DNA from 3 places in the Nonomuraea sp. NPDC050022 genome. Region 2 is predicted to be linked to each of the others. Evidence: riboswitches for the same ligand, from Rfam matches in the RefSeq annotation. Region 2 holds a riboswitch; each other region holds the start of a gene.
What was found. Region 2 has a riboswitch for cobalamin ahead of ACIBO2_RS58605 (ribonucleoside-diphosphate reductase subunit alpha). Riboswitches for the same ligand answer to the same signal wherever they lie in the genome.
Positions count from the first base shown of each region.

Region 1: another riboswitch for cobalamin. It lies ahead of ACIBO2_RS33545 (CbtB-domain containing protein); the one in region 2 lies ahead of ACIBO2_RS58605 (ribonucleoside-diphosphate reductase subunit alpha).
Region 3: another riboswitch for cobalamin. It lies ahead of cobN (cobaltochelatase subunit CobN); the one in region 2 lies ahead of ACIBO2_RS58605 (ribonucleoside-diphosphate reductase subunit alpha).

Region 1 is NZ_JBITKE010000008.1:260,169-262,426, reverse strand. Features, by position in the region: gene ACIBO2_RS33555 (histidine phosphatase family protein) at 1-155, opposite strand, end outside; gene ACIBO2_RS33550 (CbtA family protein) at 162-899, opposite strand; gene ACIBO2_RS33545 (CbtB-domain containing protein) at 908-1,096, opposite strand; cobalamin riboswitch at 1,131-1,260, opposite strand; gene ACIBO2_RS33540 (M28 family peptidase) at 1,238-2,258, opposite strand, start outside.
Region 2 is NZ_JBITKE010000030.1:12,070-14,327, reverse strand. Features, by position in the region: gene ACIBO2_RS58605 (ribonucleoside-diphosphate reductase subunit alpha) at 1-1,358, opposite strand, end outside; cobalamin riboswitch at 1,486-1,680, opposite strand; gene ACIBO2_RS58600 (tripartite tricarboxylate transporter substrate-binding protein) at 1,685-2,258, opposite strand, start outside.
Region 3 is NZ_JBITKE010000008.1:269,681-271,938, forward strand. Features, by position in the region: gene cobN (cobaltochelatase subunit CobN) at 1-1,113, opposite strand, end outside; cobalamin riboswitch at 1,144-1,352, opposite strand; gene cobG (precorrin-3B synthase) at 1,365-2,258, shown strand, end outside.

The DNA of each region.
Region 1 (2,258 bases), on a different contig from region 2:
CCGACAGCCATCGAGTCGGCCACCACCGAAGCCAAGCCGTGTGCCCTGGCCAAGCCGTGTGCCCTGGCCAGGCTCGACGGGTCGGCGTCCTCATCCGCCCCGGGAAAGCAGGCGGTCCGCATCCCCGGCGTGCTGGCGTGCCGGACGAACAGCACGCCGGCTCAGCCCGGCGAGGCGGCGGTCGCGGGTACGGCCCCCCGCCGCGCCGCCCTGTCGCTCACCCACCCGAACAGCACACCGAAGGCCGTCCAGAAAACGAGCTGCGTCCCTAACGACACGAGCCTGAACTGCCACAGCAACGTGGCAGGAAAGCCCTCGGGCACCTCGTCCACGGTCGGCAGCAGCAGCCACGCGGCGACCACCGGGACCAGGTACGCGACCCCGGCCGCGACCCACCGCGCCCAAGGCCCGGCGGTCACCCGGCGCGCGGTCGCCACCGCGATCGCGATCGCGGCCAGGCCGACAAGGATCATCACGACATAGAGGGCGGTCCGGCTGTTGATCGTTTCCGGGTCTCCGACAGCCGGCGGATTGGCCGGATATTTCACGAACGGTACGAGGATCACCGCCCCGAACGCCGACCCGGCGGCGGCGAGCGCCAGCCCGCCCTCCGACCGTGGACCGACCCGGCCCCGCAGACCCGCGTACACCAGGGCGAAGACCCCTCCCACGGCCAGCCCGTACAGGCCGGTGGCGAGGAAGAGCCCGGCCTTCTGGCCCGGCCTGCTGACCAGTTCCTCCTCGCCGTGGTCATGGCCAGGTTCCTGCGCGGCGTGCGCCTGTTCCAGTGCGATCGCACTGTCCACCTGCGGTTCCCCGAAGGCGAAGGCGAAGCCGCCCGCGATCAATCCGGCCAGCAGGCCCAGAAGCAGGCCCCTGACCAGCAGGGTGCGTACCATGCCTGGGTCTAGTGGCAGGGCACGCCGAGCAGGTGACGCCCGTCGTGCATGAGTTCGTGCAGGTACGCACCCGTCTGCGAGATGGCGCCGTTGTCCATCAGCACCAGGTAGGCGACCAGCAGCAGTACCGGTACGGCCAGCAACCACAGCCGCAGACGGGGGAACGGAATGACGGTAGGAGCGGACAGACCACTCATCAGTGCCTCCTCAGGGATGACGCGTCCCAACAAATGAGGTCACGGAGGCCCAAGCGACCTGGCTCCCGGGATCTACGTCCCGGATACAGTGGCGCGTCCGCACCGGCATCTCACCGGATTTCCCTTGGACAACCGTGAAATCTACCGGAACGTATCCTTTCCTCCCGTTCGCGTCAACACATCGAGGAAGCCGGACGTTGACGGTGTGAAGCGCGCACGGCTGGTCGCGGGTGCCACTCGCGGCGGGATGGAGCGGAGGTTGAACGCGTATCGCGCGACGGAGTCGGCGATGGCGTCCGCGTCCACGTCCAGCGCCGTGGCGTTGATGTTGGCGATGGTGTCGCACGCCTGGTGGTAGCAGGCGTCGTAGGCGACCCCGGCAGTCCCGCCGAACAGCGCCGCCTCCGCGGCCGTCTTGATCCCCTCGGCGCCGGTGAAGATGCCGCCGGCCGGGATCCCGACCGCGATGAACGGCCCGTAGTCCGAGCGCCCGTCGAAGTCCGTGCCCACCGTGGGCAGGCCGCGCGAGCCGTAGAACGCCGCCAGCTGCTTCTCGATCTCGGCGGAACCGGGCGGACCGGCGGGGGAGCCGACGTTGTCGGAGTCGTCCCCGTCGTACAGCTTGTAGGCGTAGTTCGGCGTGGCCACCATGTCGAAGTTCAGATACACCCGGACGCGGTCCCGCTGCGCCTGCGACAACGACCCGACGTACTGATCGGAACCGAGCAGCCCGATCTCCTCGGCGGCCCAGAAGGCGAAGCGGACCTTGTTCTTGACCGGGTAGAGCGCCATCTCCTCGGCGACCTCCAGGATCGCCGCGCTGCCCGAGCCGTTGTCGTTGATGCCGGGCCCCGCCGTCACGCTGTCGAGATGCGCGCCCACCATAACGACATTGCGCGGGTCGCCGAAGCGGGTCTCGGCGATCACGTTGTCCGTGCTGCCGAGGACGAGGTTGGCGTCGACCTTGAGGTGTACGCTCGCGCCCGGCGTGCTCGCGAGTTCGTTGCCCACGGCGAAGTCGGCGAACACCATGGGGATCCCGCCCCGCCACTCGCCGATGTCCAGCGGGAACGCGTCGGTACGACCCGGCTGACCCTCGTTGAAGATGATGAGCCCGGTCGCACCCGCCGCGGCCGCGTTCTGCACCTTCGTGACGAATGGG
Region 2 (2,258 bases):
CGCAGCCGGGCCCAGTCGACGCCTTCGCCGGTCAGGTGGGCGGCGAGGTTGATCGAGCCGAGGTTGCATACCGCCGTCTCGCCGTCGCTGGTGACCTCGAGGATCTCGGTGCACAGGTTGGACAGGTGGATGACGTTCTCGGGCCGGGCCGTCTGGTTGGAGGTGCGGTTGGCGGCGTCCTTGAACGTCATCCAGCCGTTGCCGGTCTGGGCGAGGGTGCGCATCATCCGGCCGTAGAGGGTCCGGGCGGGCAGTTGCCGGGTGTAGCGGCCGTCGGCCTCGTAGGCGCGGTAGGCGCGGGTGAACGCCTCGCCGTACAGGTCGGTGAGGTCGGGGACCTCCTTGGGGTCGAACAGCGACCAGACCTCGTCGGCCTCCACCCGCCGCATGAACTCGTCCGGCACCCAGTTGGCCAGGTTGAGGTTGTGCGTACGCCGGGCGTCCTCGCCCGTGTTGTCGCGCAGCTCCAGGAACTCCTCGATATCGGCGTGCCAGGTCTCCAGGTAGACACAGGCCGCGCCCTTGCGGCGACCGCCCTGGTTGACGGCGGCGACGGAGGAGTCGAGCGTACGCAGCCAGGGCACGATGCCGTTGGAGTGCCCGTTGGTGCCCTTGATGAGGGATCCACGCGAGCGCACCCGGGTCCACGCGATGCCGATGCCCCCGGCGTACTTCGACAGCCTGGCCACCTGCCCGTAGCGGTCGTAGATCGACTCCAGCTCGTCGCGCGGCGAGTCGAGCAGGAAGCACGACGACAGCTGCGGCCGGCGCGAACCGGAGTTGAACAGCGTCGGTGAGCTCGGCAGGTACGACAGTGTGGACATGAGGCCGTACAGCTCGGCGGCCTCGGCGACCGTCTCCGACAGCCCGCAGGCCACGCGGAGCAGGAAGTGCTGCGGCCGTTCGAGCACGGTCCGCGACCGCGGGTGCCGCAGCAGGTAGCGGTCGTAGACCGTACGCAACCCGAAGTACTCGAAGCGGTCGTCCGCGTCGCCGGAGACGAGCGCGTCGAGCTCGGCGGCGTGCGCGCCGACGAAGGCGGCGAGCGAGTCCTGGATCAGCCCGGCGGCGTGGCTGGCGGCGATGGACTCGGAAAAGGTCCGCACGCCGTGCCCGGCCGCCTCGTCGGCGATCTCCTCGGCCAGGAGCCGGGCGGCGATCCGGGAGTTGGCCGGATCGGTGATCACCCGGGCGGCGGCCTCCTCGATCGCCAGCCGCCGATCGGCGCTTTTGGCGGTGGCCGACTGCCGATCGACCGTCGCCGACTGCCGGCCGACGGTGGCCGGCTGCTGGTCGACCGTGGCCGGCTGGTGATCGACCGTGGCCGGCTGGTGATCGGCCTCAATGATCTGCGTCACGTGCTCTCTCCTCGCGAGCTCATCCCCGTGAGGGCGCGTGAGAGCACGACGGCCCCTGGACTCCCCGGCCGCCGACGCCCCCGGCCCTCCCTCGAGGCCATGGACACTTCGATGGGCAGAGCCGGCTGGCTCCCCCAACGTCACCGGCAGGTCTTCGGGCTCGCGGGCATGGTCGATAGTTCCTACTGGCCGTCGCTTCCCGGAAAGGTCCAGTGCTCGTGACGGCGGTCGTTCCCGCTCACCGCTGCGGGGCAGCCCCGGAATCGCACCGGGTTCCCTTTTGCTCCGCCCCGAGGGGCGAACCAGCGACGAGCAGAATCCTACATCTAGTGGCCCTTGGCGCAACTACCCCAGCATGTTGTGTCAGCGGTGTCGAGCATGCCCAGATCGCGGAGCACGGCCCTGGTCCTGCCGATCTCCGAGGCCAGCCATTGTTCGAAGTCGTCGCCGCTGAGCGGGATCGAGGTCCATCCCTCCGCCCGGCAGGCCGCCCGCCAGGAGGCGGACTCCGTGACCTCGTCGCAGAGCCGGATGGCGACGGCCTTGCCGTCCTCGGACATCCCCTCGGGCCCCACGGCCGCGCACCAGTCGGCGAAGTCGACCCGCACGCCGCACTCCAGCAGGCTCGGCGCCTCCACGCCGTCCACCCGGCGCGCGCTGGAGACGGCCAGCACCCTGACCTGGCCCTTGCCGATGGCACGGCGCCAGTCCGCGAGCGTGCCGGTCGCCGCGGCGGCCTTGCCACCGAGAAGCGCGGCCGCGGCCTCCACGCTGCCGGGAAAGCCGGTGTAGTCGACCTGCCGGGTGTCGGCGCCGAGGCCCTTGGCGATCAGCCCGAACAGCAGGTGGTCGGGCTCGCCCTGCGGTCCGCCCGTCAGCGGTGTGCGGTCGGGGTGGGCC
Region 3 (2,258 bases), on a different contig from region 2:
CGCTTCGGCGAGCCGGGCCAGCAGCCGTACGGTGCTGGCGGGGGTGTCCAGGCCGACGGCGTTGCCGACGCGCGAGTGCTTGGTCGGGTACGCCGACAGCATCACCACCAGCCGCCGCCCGCCGGGCGGGGTGTGGCGCAGCAGCCCGTGGCGTACGGCGATGCCCGCCACCCGCGCGGCCCGCTCGGGGTCGGCGACGTAGACGGTCAGCCCGTCGGGGTCGATCTCCTTGAAGGAGAACGGCACGGTGATGATCCGGCCGTCGAACTCGGGGATGGCCACCTGCGAGGCGGCGTCCAGCGGCGACAGGCCGTCGTCGTTGTCCTCCCACGCCTGCCTGGACGTGGTCAGGCACAGGCCCTGCAGGATCGGCACGTCGAGCGCGGCCAGCGCGCCCACGTCCCACGCCTCGTCGTCCCCGCCCGCGCCCGCTGTCGCGGGACGCGAGCCGCCCGCCGCCAGTACGGTCACCACCAGCGCGTCGGCGGCCCGCAGGGTGTCCAGCAGCTCGGGTTCGGCGGTGCGCAACGAGGAGCAGAACACCGGCAGCGCCTGCCCGCCCGCCTCCTCGACGGCGGCGCAGAGCGTCTCGACGAAGGCCGTGTTGCCCGCCATGTGGTGCGCCCGGTAGTAGAGCACCCCGATCACGGGCCCCTCGTGTGACCGTGCCTCGCGCTCCAGCCGCCCCCAGGACGGCGTGGGCGCCGGCGGCGCGAACCCGCTGCCGGTCAGCAGGACGGTGTCGGACAGGAAGGCGTGCAGCTCGGTCAGGTTGGCGGGCCCGCCGTGCGCCAGGTACGCGTGCGCGTCGGCGCAGACGCCGCCGCGCACCGTGGACAGCTCCATCAGCTCGGCGTCCGGCGCCTGCTCGCCGCCCAGCACTACGACCGGACGGGGCCCGGCCAGCAGCGCGTCGAGCCCCTCCTGCCAGGCGCGGCGACCGCCGAGCAGCCGTACGACGACCAGGTCGGCCCCCTCCAGCAGGCCGGGAAGATCGTCGGGGCCGAGCCGGGCGGGGTTGCCCAGGCGGTAGGCGGCGCCACAGGCACGCGCGCTCAACAGGTCGGTGTCGGAGGTGGAGAGCAGCAGGACGGTACGGCTGTCGCCAGGCACGGCGCGATCCTCCCTCGGGGTCCTCGCCCCGGTCGTGGGTGTCGCGACGGCAGGAGTCTCCTGGCTCCCGGATCAGCGCTCACCCCGGCCTTCCCACCCGTTGCCGGGCAGTGGCCTGCGGTGGGGTTCGCTCCCCGGTCACAGTGGCGGGACCGCGCCGGATTCGCACCGGCTTCCTCCCTTTGCCATCGCCTACCCAGGAGCCTACGGCAGGAGCAACCTCCACCAGAAGTGGCATTACCATCCTCATCGTGTCCATAGCCGACTTTTCCGGACGGGTCCGGCCCGACGCCTGTCCGGGAGCGCTCCAGGTGCACGAGGCCGCCGACGGCCCGCTGGCCCGGGTCCGCCTGCCCGGCGGCGCGGTCTCCGGCGGGCAGCTCCGCGAGCTGGCGGCCTGCGCGGCGGAGCTGGGCTCCGGGGTGGTCGAGCTCACGTCGCGGGCGAACGTACAGGTGCGCGGCCTGCGCGCGCCGGCCGCCTTCGCCGAACGGATCGCCGCCGCTGGGCTGCTGCCCTCGGCCGCGCACGAACGGGTACGCAACATCGTCGCCTCGCCGCTCGGCGGCCGTGGTCCCTCGGGTTCGGTGGACACGCAACCCCTGATCGAGGCCCTGGACCTGGCTCTGTGCGCACGGGTCCGGCTGGCCGGGCTGCCGGGGCGCTTTCTGTTCGCGCTGGACGACGGCACTGGGGATACGTGGCAGCTGGCCGCCGATGTCACTCTCGTGCCTGCGGCAGTGGACGGTGACGCCTGGGTCTCACTGCCCGAGGGCGCGGTGGCGGGCGGTGGCGCCTGGTTGTCACTGCTGCTGGCGGGCGTGGACGTCGGGCTTGTCGTGTCCCGTGACGCGGCGGTCGGGCTGATGATCGCCGCCGCCGAAGCGTTCCTCGACGAGCGGGAGCGCGGGCTTTCCGATCGTGACCGGGGCGCGTGGCGGATCGCGGAGTTGGCGGACGGTCCCGCCCGAATCGCCGCCCACCTGGGCGTGGCGGGCGCGCGTAAGACGACCGCCCTGGACGCCTCCCCTGCCTTCTCGGCCCGTCGCCCCGGGCCTGTCGATCAGCGGGACGGCCGCGTGGCGCTGGAGGCCGTGGTGCCGCTCGGGCGGCTGTCCGCCGCTCAGGTACGCGCCATCGCCGAC